Regions from separate parts of the Dehalobacter sp. DCM genome, predicted to be linked through region 1. Evidence: a T-box and tRNA genes for the amino acid it is inferred to sense, from the RefSeq annotation. Region 1 holds a T-box; the other holds one or more tRNA genes.

Region 1 (9,356 bases):
ATCACGCTGGTCTTTTGCTCACCATAACGACGCACCGAGACAGTCCCTTCTTCGGCTTCCTTATCTCCTACAACAAGGGCAAACGGCACTTTCTCTGTCTGGGCCTCTCTGATTTTATAATTAATCTTTTCTCGCCGTTCATCAAGTTCAGCTCTTATTTCCTGCCCACTGATAATATCCTTCACTTTTCTGGCATAGTCGCTGTGCTTGTCACTGATGGGCAGAATACGTACCTGCTCTGGTGATAGCCAAACCGGAAAAGCGCCGGCATACTGTTCAGTTAACAGCGCAATAAAACGTTCAATACTTCCGTAAACCACACGATGAATCATAACCGGGCGATGTTTATCTCCATCTTCGCCGATATAGGTCAGATCAAACCGCTCGGGCATTTGGAAATCCAATTGGATTGTGCCGCATTGCCAAGTCCTGTCTAAACAGTCTTTAAGATGGAAGTCTATCTTTGGACCGTAGAATGCGCCATCTCCCGGATTGATCTTGTAAGCCATACCTTTCGCTTCTAATGCTTCTTTTAAAGCGTTGGTAGCAATTTCCCAGTCCTCATCGGATCCCATAGAATCTTCCGGCCGCGTCGACAATTCAACGTGATATTCAAAACCGAATATTTTATAGAAATAGTCTACTAAGTCAATAACACCAATGATTTCTTGTTTGATCTGTGATGGCAGCATAAAAATATGGGCATCATCCTGGGTAAAATTCCGTACCCGGAGTAGACCATGCAGAGCCCCCGATAGTTCATGACGGTGTACTAAACCAAGCTCGCCGCAACGGATCGGAAGATCCCGGTAGCTGTGCAGTTTCGTCTTGTACATGATCATACCACCTGGGCAATTCATCGGCTTAACCGCATAATCATCTTCATCGATCTTGGTAAAATACATGTTGTCTTTATAATGGTCCCAATGCCCCGACTGCTGCCAAAGGCCAACATTAAGAATAATCGGTGTCCGAATCTCGACATAACCCCGTTTCTGATGTTCCTTACGCCAGAAATCCTCCAGCGCGTTTCTCAGTACCATACCCTTGGGATGGAAGAATGGGAACCCAGGACCTTCATCATGCAGGCTAAAAAGATCAAGTTCCATGCCAAGCTTGCGGTGATCGCGCCGTTTGGCCTCTTCCAACTTGAACAGATAGTTTTCTAAATCGGAATTTTTGGCAAAGGCCAATCCATAGATTCGCTGCAGCATTTTGTTCTTCTCGCTGCCGCGCCAGTAAGCCCCGGCTAAATTTTGCAGTTTAAACGCTTTAAGCACTTTCGTTCCCGGGACATGCGGGCCAGCACAGAGATCAGTGAAGTCTCCCTGCGTATATAGCGATATCTTAACATCTTCCGGCAGATCGTTGATAAGCTCAATCTTGAATTTTTCGCCTATTTCTGCAAAGTAATCCAGTGCTTCCTTACGGCTTACTTCCCGGCGTTCGTACTTAAAGTCTTCTTTAGCTAGTCTCTTCATTTCTTCTTCAATCCGAACCAGATCCTCCGGCGTAAACGTATGCGAAGAATCAAAATCATAGTAGAAACCATTAGCGATAGCCGGCCCGATTCCTAAGACCGTTCCTGGAAACAAATGCTTCACCGCCTGAGCCAGGAGGTGAGAAGCAGAGTGCCGCATGACTTCCAGACCTTCTTCGCTGTCCAATGTTAAAATTTCCACCTGTGAATCTTTTTCCAGAGGGAAAACAAGATCTTTAACTTCCCCATTTACTTTGCCAGCGACGGCAGCTTTGGCGAGTCCTTGAGAAATTGCTGCCGCAAGATCCAAAACCGTCGATCCCTGTTCTACTTGGCGGACAGAACCATCTTTTAATGTTACATTCACCATGCTGATTTCACTCCTTAATTATTTGCGTCATCGTGATAACGCTGATATTATTTGATCTAATTCACTGTTTTATATGCCTAAAATAAAAAGCTCCCGCCCATCTATGGGACGAAAGCTATAAAAACCCGTGGTTCCACCCAAATTCAAAAACAGTAATCGCGAAGCAATTCTGCCATTTTCCTTGGGATCCTTAACGCAGATCAACGTCCGGCCTATTCATCGCTTTCGGCTCGGCACTCCAGGGCGGTCTTCTCCCCAACTCTGCAGAAATGCTTCCAGCCCAAGACATTTCTCTCTGTACTGCAGTCCATTCGGGATACTGTCCCCTTCATCGTTTGGATATAAAATTACTAATATATAGATTATACCTGTTTTGGTTTATTGTCAATCAATTCTTCCTTACATAGAGAGCATCCAGGACAATACGTCAAACGCTCACCAAACACGTCACCGAGGATCATGAGCATTTCCTTCGGCCGCTGGGTATCTGTATGGATGATTAATTTCCCAGGGGCATATTTCACCAAAATTCCGATCAGTAAATCCTCATAGGACTCGTAGTTCCTGATGATATTTTCCGAAAGACAAGTATACTCTTTATCAATATTTTTCATAGCCGCGTCATAGAAATGAACACCTTCCAACTGATTCATGACCATATGCAGTATACGGTTATCCATGGGTTTTGCTTGGTAAAAGCGCTTAAGCAGCTGTATAAAACCATCATGTTCCTGTTCAAGGGTGCAGGCGTTCACCCCACGTGCAATTTGTTTCTTGAGCTCGCGCTTATACTTTTCAGCACGAAAGTCCATAAAACCGTCCAGATCGATTTTTCTATGCGAATCGAAAAATTCAAGCAGTGATTTTATTAAGAGCCGTTTTCTTAATTCAGGAAGATATACGTGTTCAGCATTGTTCAAATAGTGTTGAATACGAGGATAGATTCTTGAAATCTCATCGTCAGACATATTAAAGTCTCTTTTCAATGCCTTTTTGGTAAACACGACTTCCCAATCCTGCAAAACAGTTTCTGCTAAAGCCCTAGCCAAGTAATAATTGTAAATTCGAATCGTCAATGTCTTGCTCTGTTTTTCATTTAAATTGTTATAGGTACAGAGCAGGCATAAATACCTATCACCGCTAATTTCTTGTATAGCGATCGGCAACCGATCATTATTACGTAAATCATTAATTTTTTGCGACATTTCTTGGTGATATTTTTTTGAACCTATTTCCAAACAATACCCACGCAAAGAAAATCCCCCCCCGGATATATATGCCATTACCTTTCTAATATTTCCGGTAGGGGGTCTGCTTATTCTTCATTATTCATTTCATTCAATTTCAATGTTGCTTGATCTTAATTTTATGAGAGTTCTATCATTAATTTTTAAGCCGCTTTTTCCCGATGAGGGATACACACCCGATTAGAATCAAACTTACAGCAATAATTCCCATCTGTACATACCGAGTCAGAAAAAGAAATTGAGTAAAGCTTCCTGCCTGAACGTCTCCCGCTATTACAGCAATCGTTTTGCCATTGCTATCTTTTATTCCCTGATAACTGGAGACCATTTCACCCAAGGATGTTGTATAGTACACATCATGGACCACTTTGCCCTTCAACGTATTCTCTATAGCAGAGGATGACCTTTCTAAAAGCTGTCCCGGCATAATATGCATCGGATCATCGTCTTGCCTCGCATCAGCGATATAGAACTTTTCTTTGCTTGACTCGTCTTTGTATAGTATGTAAATATTCTCAAGCTCATGATCAGTCTTTATTCTTATAAGATCTGACCGTAATTCTTCATAATACATACCTTTTTCATCATGCGATTGGATCAGCTCCTGAAGTTTCTCCAGATTGAGCTCGGCCGCCGCTAGATCAATGGCATGGGTGACCCTGTCTCCAGTTAAATTAACGGCAAGCTGTTGTGCCCGAAAATTGCCGATACCAGTCACAATGATGAGACAGAATACTGCAATGATCATAATCGCATATTTTTTACTTTTTTCAGGTGACATTTTTATACCTCCATAGCTGCCAGTACAACGTTCTCTAAATCTTTGTACACTTTCCTGTACATTTTTTATACCCCAAATCAGTCTGGGTGCCACAAGTTCCGGTGCCAAGTGACATCCAGTCAATATTTTACACCATATTTACTTATTCTGCATACGGTTCAGTTCATTTCCAGCCAATTATATCATAAATATCTGTAGGAGTCTGTTAATCACTGAACCTTCAAGAACCATGATCCGGATGGTCGGAGGAAAGCGGGTGTAAAAATGAAGAAAACAAAACAATTTTCCACACTATCGATTGCGGCAGCCTTTATCGGTACAATTGTAGGAGCAGGATTTGCAACCGGACAGGAAGTTCTGCAGTTTTTTTCCTTTTATGGAATGAAAGGATTTATTGGTATCGTTGTCTCCGCTATCCTGTTTAGCTATTTTGGAATACTCATCATGTTCATTTCGAAAGAACGACATGCTGATTCTCACTTGGAACTCGTCCGTTTTACTTTTGGTAAAAGACTGGGGGTTGTGATGGATTGGTTCATCACGATCAGTTTCCTGGGAGTACTTGTGGTCATGGCGGCAGGTTCCGGCGCAGTGGCGGAAGAGCAGTTAGGCCTGCCACCGTTTATCGGCAGCATCGCAGTAATCCTTCTGTCCTTTCTAACTGTCAGTACCGGTGTTAAAAATGTGATTCGTGTGATCGGGTTAGTTGTGCCATTTCTACTTTGTGCCGTTATCGGCGTTGCGTTATTTTCCTTGATGACAGATCCTCTAACCGCCTCGAAAATTGCTTTGCTTGAGTCAATTGAAGCCCCATCACAGACCAGCTGGCCATTTTCTGCTATCCTCTATGTATCGTATAACATTATTCTAGCAGTAGCTATTCTTTCCCCATTAGGCGTAGAAGCAAATAGCCGAAAAAACCTCCTTCTGGGAGGTATCCTTGGAGGGCTTGGGCTTGGTATAGGGATACTGGCCATCGATCTTGCTGTCATCAGCGGCGTGCCGGAGATCCTGCCGTTTCAGGTCCCAATGGTATATTTGGCATCAAAGTTCAGCCCGCTATTCGCATTAGTATTCGGCCTGATTCTCATCTTAGAGATCTATACAACCGCGGTGAGCATCCTTTACGGTTTTGCTGCAAGGATGGCTTATGGAAATAGACAGCGGATCCTATGGGCAGGTCTCGCTTCATTGGCTGCAGTAATAGCTGCTCAATATGGATTTTCTAAGATTATATCGACAGTATATCCATTAATGGGCTTCTTTGGGTTTGTCTTTCTGGGAGGCTTACTATGGACTCATCTTAAGGATCACCTGTCCGGTGTGTTTCACATCCAAAAAAAATAATACCCTGTGACCTTTACCGATTGACATAGACAATGCACATGATAAAATTACATATGTACATATGCTCATACAATAAATATTCTCTGCTCAAGAGGAGGTGTGTCTATGTCACTATTTCAAGCCCCCGGCTCGGAAAAAGCCAGGCATAACCTTCCAGGCACTGCATTGTCTCTGGAATTAGCAGACTTTTATAAAGTTTTTGGCGATGTCTCCCGTATCCGGATCCTCTTTGCTTTACTTGACAACGAGCTTTATGTCAATGAAATAGCCGACACTTTGGGAATGAGTCAATCCGCAGTCTCGCATCAACTACGAATCCTTCGTCAGAATAAGCTGGTCAGTATTAATCGCAAAGGGAAAACCAGTGTGTATTCCTTGAACGATGATCATGTTTACCGTATACTGACGCAAGGGCTTGAACACCTTTCTGAGTAATGGGGTTCGTCTTGGAGCAGCACTGCACGGACAGGACTGCCGTCACATCCCAGAATCTTAAGTGGTAATGCCGCAAGATAATATATTCCTTCGGGTACATCCGTAAGATTGAGTCCTTCTAAAATTGGTATCTGCGCTTCCAAAAGTATTTTATGACAGGTATAATCATGACAGGTGTAGGCATCGATGGAATAGTAATCTGTGCCTATTAATTTTATCTTTTTTTCGGCAAGATATCGGGCGGCATCCTCAGAAAGATAGACATACTTTTCTTGAAATTTTTCGTGATCATTAAGAAGTGAATTCTGCGTTTTAAATAGAATCCTGTCACCGCGATTAATCCCTTTATCAATAATATCTTCCTCGTGTATCACTTCAGTTTGGATTTGAATCACTTTGGCGGGGCCTATAAGATATTCTAACGGGATTTGATCAACCCCTTCCTTCCCCGGCAAGCAATGGCAAGGCGCATCCAGATGCGTACCCGTATGTGAACCAAGAGTAATTTCCGAGAGAGTATAACCGTCTTGCTCAATCGAATATACTTGGCGCATACGAAACACCGGATCATTGGGATATACAGCCATACCGGGAAAAAGCATCTTTGTAATATCATAAATGATCATCGTCTTCACTCCACCAATCATCGGTTATTTTCAAAATTTTCATGTATTTTTCGCCCTATTGCCTATTATACATGACGGGAATGGGCATAGGCTATATTGTCCCGTGTCGAATACATCGCTATAATAGTGTCAGGAGATTTTTCGAGGGGAGGAGAACATAATGGAAACATATCATATTCGAGGACCCGTTGAACCCCAGGATATACGCTTTCGGTGCGATTCTGTTGATCCTTTGCAGTTAGCAAACATCCGGTCGGGTCTGAAAAAATTGCATACGTTTGAAATTATGGCAGTCAATATCTATAAATTTCAGATTACAAAACAGAAAAATGCTCTCAACCAAATCATCATACAAGCAATGGGTAACGAAATGACGCATGTACAGGACTTTCAAATAAAGCTCTATGAATATGGCGCACGGCCTGGCACCTTTCGCTGGACATTCTGGCTCGCCGGTATGATTATTGGTCTTACCAGCCGTTTACTGGGTAAAAACGCGATGATTAAGGCTGGAATTTGGACAGAACAAAAAGCAGTAACTGACTACCAAAAGATTATTCAGTCAGCTTCATGGGATTCGGATACACTCGCTGTCATTACCCATAATCTTCAGGACGAATACCATCATATCGAGACGCTTCAGGGCTTATTAAATACATAACCTATTAATTAGCGTTGTCAACCTTATAAAGTGACAGGGCGTACCAAAACTAAAATTCGGTACGCCCCTTTTTAGGTGTCACGGGTGGATTATCTGCACATATCCGTGTTAATCATCAGATGTTCTCGTTCAATAACTCTAAAACATAACTCGGCAGCGCAAAGCTCCCTTTATGGATTTGTGTGTTGTAGTACTTAGTCTTTAGTCCGAGGCTATTCCATCCGGCTTCGTGGATATCGGCAACCGGGTCGTATTTCTTTGATGCAAAACCAAATAGCCAGTGTCCGGAGGGGTATGTGGGAATATGTGCCTGATAGACCCGGCAGATCGGGAAAGACTCCCGGATACGCAGATGTGCTCTTTGCATCGCTTGGGCATAGGTATCATAATACGGATTTTCGTGCTGATTGACAAGAATTCCGTCATGCTTTAAAGCTTTAAAGCAGTTCCCGTAAAATTCCTTCGTAAAGAGTCCTTCACCCGGCCCGAACGGATCTGTCGAATCGACGATGATCAAATCGTACAGATTCTCTTTGGAACGGACAAAACGCAGGCCATCTTCAAAATAAAGGTGGACCCTGGGGTCATCCAGTTTGCCGGCAGTTGTGGGCAAATACTGACGACACACATCGACGACCAGTTTATCGATTTCAACCATGTCAATATTTTCAATCGTCGTATATCGCGTTAACTCTCTGACACTTCCGCCGTCTCCGGCTCCAATAACCAGGACATTTTTTACTCCCAAGTTGGTAGCCATAGGCACATGAACCATCATATCATGGTAAATAAATTCATCTTTCTCTGTAAGCATCATCAGTCCATCCAGTGTAAGAAAGTTTCCGAACTCTTTGGACCTGAAGACATCAATCTTCTGGAATTCGCTCTGACCGGTATAAAGCTGTTCATCAACCCGAATAGAAAAGCGGACATTCTCCGTATGCTGCTCCGTATACCATAATTCCATAGTTCATTCCTCCACAACTCGGATATTTTCGATGGACATATCTTCCGTTCCTGTAAGAAAACTACCTTTTTGTTTAGCATAAATAATGTAGTCGATGATTTCACCGGTGATTCTCTCCCCCGGTGCCAGTATGGGTATCCCCGGCGGATAGGCCATGACAAATTCTCCGCTGATTTGCCCTGCACTCTCCGCAATGGGAAGTGAATGCTGATTGGAGTAAAATGCGCGCTGTGGTGCCATGACAACTACCGGATTGATATACTCATGATCAAACATCCCTGTCTTATCTTTCATGTGAAGCCGTTTAATCTCCGATAGCGACGACACGAGACGTTCCAGAGCTAAGGCCCTGTCCCCCACGGAAATAATGGCAAGAATATTGCCGATATCTCCGAATTCGATTTGAATGTCATAGTGATCACGTAATATATCATAAACCTCGACGCCGGCCAACCCGATGTCGCGAGTATGTACCGACAGCTTCGTCGGGTCAAAGTCAAAAACGGAGTCCCCGTTGATCAGTTCCTTGGCAAAGGCATAATAACCTTCAATTTTGTTAATTTCAGCACGCCCGTATTCTGCGAGAGCAGTCACATTTGTAAAGATATTTTTCCCGTCCAGAGCTAAATTACGCCTGGATATATCCAAAGAAGACAGAAGCAGATACGAAGCACTCGTCGTCTGAGTGAGATTAATGATCTGGCGAACATGGCCGATACTCATGCTCTTATTAATAAGCAAGAATGAGCTTTGACTCAAACTGCCGCCCGTTTTATGCATGCTGACAGCAGCTATATCCGCACCGGCGGCCATCGCATTCAGCGGCATATTTTCTCCAAAATAAAAGTGCGTTCCATGAGCCTCATCGACTAAAGTATACATGCCGTAACGATGAGCAAGTTCTGTAATGGCTTTTAAATCGGAACAAATACCGTAGTAGGTTGGGTTATTAACAAATATCGCCTTAGCATCCGGATGCTGTTTCATTGCCTTTTCAACATCTGAAGCTGACATACCCAAAGGAATACCCAATTGTTTATTGACACCGGGATTAACATAGACCGGTATCGCTCCGCTTATGATCAAGGCATTAATGGCGCTCTTATGGACGTTACGAGGCATGATGACCTTGTCTCCCTGTTTGCAGACACTCATGATCATCGCCTGGACTGCCGAAGTTGTTCCATTGACCATGAGAAAGGCATGGTAGGCGCCAAAAGCATCGGCGGCAATGGTTTCCGCCTCTTTGATGACCGAAACAGGATGTCCGAGATTATCCAACGGCTTCATAGAATTGACATCGACCGATAGACACTTGTCCCCCAGAAACTCCCGCAGCTCCGGATTACCCCTTCCCTGCTTATGTCCTGGCACATCAAAAGGAACGATGCGCATCGCCTTATATTTTAAAAGTGCTTCATATATAGGAGCTTTTCTCTGCC
Region 2 (8,165 bases), 280 kb from region 1:
GACCGGTACTTTGAAAATATGGATTTCTCGCTGGATAATGTGTACGGAGCATTAAGTATCATTGCCAAGTACCGAGATGACTTACAGGTCCATCTCCATAACAAGGTTAAAGCTCTCTGCGGCAGAACGACAGAGTTGGTATACTACGATGTAACCAATTACTATTTCGAGATCGACGAACAAGACGACATGAAGAAGAAAGGTGTCTCTAAAGAACATCGCCCTGATCCAATCATTCAGATGGGTTTATTTATGGATACGATGGGTATCCCAATCTCCTACAAGCTTTTCCCGGGAAACACCAATGACTGCGAAACGGTGCGTCCCATGCTGGCTGAGCTGAAAAGAGAGTATGACATAGGTCGTGTTATTATTGTCGCCGATAAGGGAAACAACACAGCAAAGAACATTAACTACCACGTCATGCGCGGCGACGGGTATGTGTACAGCCAGACCGTTCGAGGGGCTCATAAGGAACTGAAAGACTATGTCTTTGATGAGGACGGCTATACTTGGATCGGCGATGACTACAAGATTAAATCACGAATCTATCCCAGAGAGATCAGTGTCGTCGGAAACGACAATAAACCGGTGAAAAAACGCATTGATGAAAAGCAGATCATTTTTTATTCAAGAGACTATGATCGACGTGCCAAAGCTGAAAGAGAACCGGCTTTACTTAAAGCGATGGAGCTTGTAAGAGACCCTGGTAAGTACAATAGGGCCACTTCCTACGGTGCTGCCAAATACGTTAAAAATCTTGAATACGATAAAGAAACCGGCGAGATCATTACCGCAAACAAACGACCGGTATTTGATGAGGCAAAACTTCGGGAAGAAGAAAAATTTGATGGGTACTATGCCATCGTTACCAGTGAACTGGATAAGTCTGATACGGAAATCATCGAAATCTACCGTGGGCTTTGGCGGATTGAAGAATCTTTTAAAATCACGAAGAGCGACCTAAAAACCAGACCGATTTACCTTTCCAAGCAAGACCGCATAGAATCGCACTTCCTTATTTGTTTTATGGCTCTGGCCATCATTCGGATTCTTCAGCACCAATTTGATGGAAAGTATTCGGCAACGCACATTCTTGATAGCTTACGAAAAATAGAATGTACGCGAGTAGACAAAAACCTATACATCTTTGATCATGTTGATGAGATATCTTTAGCATTGAAAGATGTCTTGGGCGTTGATTTTTCAAAAGAGTTCCTCACGCTAAAAGAGATAAAAAATATTTTAGCTGATACTAAAAAGAGCTAAATTACACCATGAGAATTTGATAAAACAAAAACAGCGCTATCCTTTATATACCAAGGGTTTGCGCTGTTATTTTATCTAATTTGCTTCGGAATTCAGGTTATAATACATTATTTCAGCTTTGTAAATATTCTTTTTAAAAAATTTTGCAATTATTTGAAAAATTTTATAGGACCTGTCGTAATTCCGTACTTAACGTGTTATCTATTGAACCCAAGCCTGACAGATCTTTACTCCCTCAGCAGCATTAGTGGTAAAGGCGTCGGCACCAATCTGTTTACAAGCTTCTTGTGTTACCGGGTTACCACCGATGATGATTTTGACACTGTCACGTACTCCGGCTGTAGTTAAATCCTCGACAGTCTTTTTCATGGAGTCTAACGCTAAAGTCAATACACCGCTCATACCCACCACATCGGGTCGTACTTCTTTTACTTTTTGAACAAATGCACTGGGACTCTGGTCAATTCCCAGATCAATGACTTCGAATCCGGCAGCTTCGCACATGCTCCTGAAGATATTCTTCCCTATATCGTGCAGGTCACCTTCTACTGTTCCGACAACGATTTTTCCTACCTTAGCTGTGTTTCCCCCGCCGATCACAGGCTTGAGAATCTCAATAGATTGGGTAAGAAGTTCGCCAGCAAAAATAAGGTCACCAACAAAGTATTCGCCACTTTCGAATAAGTCACCGACTTTAGCCATTCCCAGTTGACAAGCCGCAACAACTGCCTGACCTTCTTCTGGCGAAGGATGTGAAGCAACAAAATTGTTCAGCATATTCATAAGGGCGTCTTCATCAAGGTCACCAACGGCATCCGTTAATATCTTTAAATCTATCATCTGTGCCTCCATACTCAAATGTATTGCCAATAAGTTCCTTTGTTTAATATAGGACTGTTTATATTAAACAAACAAGTTTCTTGCCCGTGACAAAAGTTTAGCAAAAATATTTTAACTTTTCAATCGATTATCCCAGAAGATATATTTGCTAAAAATTTTATTGTACAAACACATAAATGTCAAATGCTATATTTTGTATTATTAAGCTCTTATGATAAAATAAGAAAAAAGAAATATCATAATGAGGTGTTTTTAATGGATAGTGTAAAAATTATCGAAATTAAACAAAGCATTTTTGAAAACAATGATATGGAGGCAGATAAACTTAGAGACGAGCTGAAGAAGAACAAAACCTTTTTGCTTAATCTTATGTCCTCTCCTGGTTCAGGTAAAACCAGCTCTGTTCTGCGCATCATTGAAAAATTAAAAAATGAAATGAACATTGGGGTCATGGAAGCTGATATTGATTCCGCTGTGGATGCCGAAAAAGTTGCCAAGACTGGAATTAAGGCAATTCAGCTTCATACCGGCGGTATGTGTCACCTTGACGCCTATATGACAAAACAGGGAATTGACAACCTTGGAATTGACGATCTGGATTTTGTCATTCTGGAAAACGTTGGAAATCTTGTTTGTCCCGCTGAATTTGATACCGGTGCGTCCAAAAAAGCCATGATCCTCAGCGTGCCCGAGGGCGACGATAAACCCCTGAAATATCCCTTGATTTTCCAGACTGTCGATATCATGATCATCAATAAAATAGATTGCTTGGATTATTTTGACTTTGACCTTGCTGCTGTTAGGGAACGCGCAACCCGATTAAACCCCGATATTATTATTTTTGAAGTTTCTGCAAAGACCGGTCAGGGCTTTGATGAATTAGCCGGCTGGATACGCAAGGAAGTATCCGCCTGGAATAATTAAACAGAGTACATTACTATAAGGTATACTTCGTTAAGGGATATTAACTTATGAAAGAAAACGACTTAATCTTCACAGATCATAGTCGTTTTTTTGTTATTGAGGGTATCAATTTTCATAATCAGTACTATATAACTTCTATAATCCACCTCAAGTGCAGTATTAAAACTCCTACCTTTGCTATAACCAACAAGCCCAGACCATATTTTATCCAACGTATGTGGTTTCGGAATCTGTAAATCATTAATAGCAAGACACCGACAAACATGACTACGGTAACGGAAGCTAGTGTTGTATTAACGCTAAAAATCCATTTAATGATTGGATTGGCTTCCGCGATGATTCCTTTAGTCATTCCCACTGCGGTAAACAAAGTATCTGCTATGGTCATTAAAAAAATTAAAATGTATGGTAATTTGTTCATAAAACGTCATCCTTGAAGGCTGTAAATGGGCAGATCAAATCACTCCTTAATAGATTCACCAGATTTAAACTTACTAAAACATCCAAAATAGTTACTTATTGCTCTATTGTAGCGATCCACCTCTTTACAGTTACTCTATATTCATTAATATGCTCGCTCGAATTTGTCTTATTAAAGGTATTTACTTCCTGACACAAAAAAAAGCCCTATGGCTTTTTTGACTTTTCCTGTGTTTTTGTTATTTCTGACTTCCACTATTGTAAAGCAACGTTTGGCTTTCTTTTGGTGTTAGATTAAACGTTCAACGCTTCATGACACGTCTTAGGGGTATGAACAGTATCGAAAAACCCACCTTAATAAAGAAAGTGGTTCTTAATATAAGACATCATCTATCCATTCATATAGTTCAGGTAGTAAGTTCTTTCCAGCAACCAGGCTATCGTGGATATTTTTCCACAAACCATCAATTGTTTCAGTCTCCGGGATCATCATCAGTGGTATGCGTTCGCCAAAGGCCGTTTCATACAGCCTATTCAGCTCACGAAACCTTTGATCTGCTGCGCTGATCATCTAATTCCCCCTTGTCTTCTCATACTCCTTTGTTGCAGTTGGAAAATATGGCTGCTGCTTATCCAGATTGCTATAATCTTACAACGAAAATAATCGGGTTGCAACGCATTGCAGTGTTAGGACAAATAAGCTTAGTTTATAAAATCAAAAACACCGCAAATCATTGCGGTGTCTATGTTTTCAGTGGAGCCGATGGTCGGAATCGAACCGACGACCTGCTCATTACGAGTGAGCTGCTCTACCCCTGAGCCACATCGTGGCTTATAATCAGCATTTCAAGTTTTCATAGACTTAATTAAGCAATTCATCATTACTCTGCTTATCTAATATTACCAATGTTTAAAAACGTTGGCAATAGTCATTTTCTGTATCCTGTTAAGAATATTGAAAAGTGAGCATACCGATTGAAGTAGAAAACGAAGAGTTTATTCCTCTTCGTTAAAACATCTAGTATCTGTTTAGCAAGTAATGTTTTCATTTCCCCTTTTGAAGTGGTAACCCGCTATTAAATTTTACTAGCTTTTCCCAATCAATATTATAATCTTCATCGCAGAATTCTTCGATAAATTCATGCGTAAAACGATTAATAGCTGAGTCCCAAGCAGCTTTATATTCAATCAAATGCTCTTGAGGTTTATCTTTCATTAACTGAATTATCTTTAGATAAAAGTCAGAATCACCAGTAATAAACTCCCAAAAAGCCTGTCCTGCAAGTTCTCGGAATGCTGCTTTAGAATTCTTGCTCTGCTGTTTTTTCCCATAGCAATAACCAACGACCGGATCAAAATGTTTCTGTAATTTTCGCAAACGGTTTTCTAATGCTTTAAAATCATCACCTTGTCTTCTTCGACTTTGAGCGTTGAAAACATTCGTCCCGCTTTTTACAGCTATGGCAGAGTAGCTTGCTTCCGTTTCTCTAGCCACATCCACCCCTTCGGATGGTGATACGACACCGCCAGAAGCAAACTTTGCTAATGGCTCAAAAAAAGCGTCACCAAAAATCCCTTCATCACTACTGGACATATAGGCAGATAATAACCCCTCAACTATATCCGATGCTTTTTGAACCCCTATTGCTCTATACAAATAGGGATTTTTTCTTGATAATGCATGATTCAATTTCAAAGTTTTAATCTTATCAATACGTCTTCTGTAAAAGTCGTCCAATAAGTCACTGATTTTTTGTTCTAACTCCAAAGAATTAACCATTAAAACAACACCTTTTTTAATTAGCTTCTAACATAATATTTTGAATTCTAGCCAAATTATCATGAATTGAAGTCCCTCGAAAACGTCTTGTATTAATTTTAGCCGTTCCATTTGCAACCGCTAACAACATTTGCCCAACTGCTTTTCCTAATCCTAGGGGAACAGCGTTGCCTATTTGACGATAACAATCACTAATGCTACCTTCAATTATCCAATCATCAGGAAATTGTTGTATCCGAGCATATTCTCTAATTGATAACGGCCTATCCTGTATTGGATGACAAAGCATTGTTGCTTTTTGTACTGGACTTGTTACAAGAGTTGGAGAGGGTTGCTCATAATCTAAACGACGATAAAAGCCAACTTTTCCTCCTCCACTGTTATATGCTCCACCCATTGCCGACTCAACAATATCAGGAGGTAAATTACGCCAGTTACCGCCCATAGGGACAAGCCTTAAATACTTTAATCTTTCTGCTGAAAACGTCGTATACGGGCCAGGATTGCCTTCTAAATCCTCTATGGCATCTCGCAAGGTTAGCCAGCGATAACCTAAGTCTTGATGAAATTGAAAATGCGTAGGTACGGGTAAAAAAATATCTTCATAGTCTCGAGAGCCAATAATAAATAAACGCTCTCGAAATTGTGGTACACCATAATGAGATGCATCCAAAATACCGTGAACAAGTTTATATCCCAATTCCTGGAATGTCTCTCTAATAAAGTGAAATACTGAACCAGGAAGTTCCTCGGGGTCTACTGGTTTTCCGTTACGTTCATCTAGCGGCACATGCTTAATTGCAGCAGATAGTAAACCCTTAACATTTTCCATTATAAAAAACCGTGGACGAACGACCTTAATTACTTTTACAAACTCCATAAAAAGACTTCCACGAGGGTCTTGCGTTCCTAGTCGTTTTCCAGCTGTACTAAATGGTTGGCATGGCGGCCCCCCGACCACGGCGAATGCTTCTCCAGGTATCAATCCAGCAGGTTCAAGTAGAAACTTGCAAGAAGGGTCTTCAATAAGCAATTGACGAATATCCCCTAAAACAAATGGTTTACTATTGGATGTAGCAGTTTTAGCACACCACGGGTCGAAGTCTTGTCCAATTTTAATGTCCAAACCAGCTTTTTCTAATCCTAAATCCAACCCCATGGCACCGCTAAACAAAGATATTACGGGATAAGTCATAGCTTATTTCGCCCTCTCTTGATGTCTTACTTAATACTTCTATATTCTATATTACCTTACCTTTTCCTCTAATAAGACATCATAAATTATAGAGTAATATGGCTATGGAGGTAATTACCCATAAAAATAATAAAAAGGAATATCCGGTATTCCCTTTTCAGATATAGCTAGAAATTGTATGTCTCGGATATTTTCTAACAGCAGTCTGTGGAAGCAATAGCTCTCATATGTAGGGAAACCAATAAAAGCTTAATTGATGTAAACTACGCCCCACTCTGATTAAAAAACAGGAAGTGTTTTCACCCTTCTGTGATACCTGTTTTTCTTTGATATTCTATTTCGTTTTGAACATCTGATTATTATTTTTTCGGGAATAAAATTTCATTGAATCTTTTATAGGCTCTATCTAAATAGCGAGATATTATATCTGGGCGTTTATATGGAATAGATGAATCTTTAAGAAAGTTTCTAAAAGATGTTTTTTCATATGTATCAATATAGTTTTCTAAGATTCGTGTTATTGGTCGACCATTTTTCCTACTTAGTAAGTAACATAATATTTCATACTCAATAATATTTAAATGAATGAATCCTCTTATGGGAAGATTACTATACTCCTTTAGTTGTTCTGAAAATTCTTTTTCAATCGGTGGTAAAGTTGGAAAATCAGATACATTAATTATTATAAGATAGATTTCGGAAATCGAAGAAAGGTCAATCGGACATTCACAGATCATAATCTCTGATAATCTATTACACATTTGTTTTAATGGCGACAAAACTAACCGCTGCTTTTCTTTTTCCAATAGGCTATTGTCATTGATTTCAATAGCATCAGCTTTTATTCTTTGACTTTTTGCTTCTATAACGATGAGTTTTTTCTCTAGCTTTAAAAACGCATCAGGAGATTTTTTGCTATTATCTTTTCCATATCTAAATTCTTTGATTACCTCATATTTTAGTGATGACATTTTTGCACAATTTTCCAATAAATTTGCAATGTAAATCTCAAAAGGTCTACCAAAAAAACTAATAAACCTAACATCGTCTTCGTCATAGCAATTTCTAACCCTGTAAAACAGTTCGTGAAAAACTTGTTCTGTAAACATTTTCCCAGATATCGGAATAATTGTCTTGTCTTCAAATTGGAAAAATGGTTTATCTTTAAAACATTGATAGTTCCATGGATATTCTATTGTTTTTACAGCCCATAAATTAGCATCGGAATAGTTTAATAGTAATGGATTAATTATTTCAGAAATATTTGATGGAATAGATGTTTTTGAAAAAAGTACTGTAATATCTTTTCTCCAGTTGTTCGTAATGCTAGATTCTTGTATAAAAGATGAGTATAACCCAAATAAAATTGCAAGTAGTAGTTCAATAGAATAACCATTCTTCTTAATAAAATCATTATTAAAATCGATGTACTCATTCTCAATAAATAGTTCCTTTTTTATAGCTATGTCACAATAAATATAATACGCTCTTCCTATTGATGAACCAATATCTTCGTAGGAATTAAAAGAAATATTTCTCAATAACTCATAAATAATATCTGTTTCATTAGTTTCGTTTTCAGGAAATAAGTAATCTGATATTGCCAAATTTAAGAATAAAATATTTCGTAAACCCTGTACTGGTTCTACCGTTTTGTCTAAATTATCTGGATTTCCATAAGCTAATAACCATTTCCAAGTTGTAAGTAAGCTTTGAGGCGTGTATATAATTGAATCA

Evidence for each region. The T-box of region 1 lies ahead of thrS (threonine--tRNA ligase). A T-box ahead of a tRNA ligase gene usually reads a tRNA of that ligase, here a tRNA-Thr.
Region 2: it encodes a tRNA-Thr, which carries the amino acid that the T-box ahead of thrS (threonine--tRNA ligase) is inferred to sense. The anticodon was not compared.

Annotation. Positions count from the first base shown of each region.
Region 1 covers NZ_CP092282.1:583,232-592,587, reverse strand. The annotation lists gene thrS (threonine--tRNA ligase) at 1-1,850, opposite strand, end outside; T-box leader at 1,952-2,191, opposite strand; gene ytxC (putative sporulation protein YtxC) at 2,213-3,055, opposite strand; gene LPY66_RS02960 (hypothetical protein) at 3,234-3,878, opposite strand; gene LPY66_RS02955 (YkvI family membrane protein) at 4,143-5,225, shown strand; gene LPY66_RS02950 (ArsR/SmtB family transcription factor) at 5,331-5,660, shown strand; gene LPY66_RS02945 (cyclase family protein) at 5,618-6,307, opposite strand; gene LPY66_RS02940 (demethoxyubiquinone hydroxylase family protein) at 6,447-6,947, shown strand; gene speE (polyamine aminopropyltransferase) at 7,063-7,914, opposite strand; gene LPY66_RS02930 (aminotransferase class I/II-fold pyridoxal phosphate-dependent enzyme) at 7,918-9,356, opposite strand, start outside.
Region 2 covers NZ_CP092282.1:867,354-875,518, reverse strand. The annotation lists gene LPY66_RS04255 (IS1634 family transposase) at 1-1,269, shown strand, start outside; gene LPY66_RS04250 (cobalamin B12-binding domain-containing protein) at 1,471-2,109, opposite strand; gene hypB (hydrogenase nickel incorporation protein HypB) at 2,365-3,033, shown strand; gene LPY66_RS04240 (DUF5658 family protein) at 3,158-3,454, opposite strand; gene LPY66_RS04235 (hypothetical protein) at 3,827-4,024, opposite strand; tRNA gene LPY66_RS04230 (tRNA-Thr) at 4,209-4,285, opposite strand; gene LPY66_RS04225 (PmeII family type II restriction endonuclease) at 4,499-5,233, opposite strand; gene LPY66_RS04220 (DNA cytosine methyltransferase) at 5,250-6,428, opposite strand; gene LPY66_RS04215 (hypothetical protein) at 6,788-8,165, opposite strand, start outside.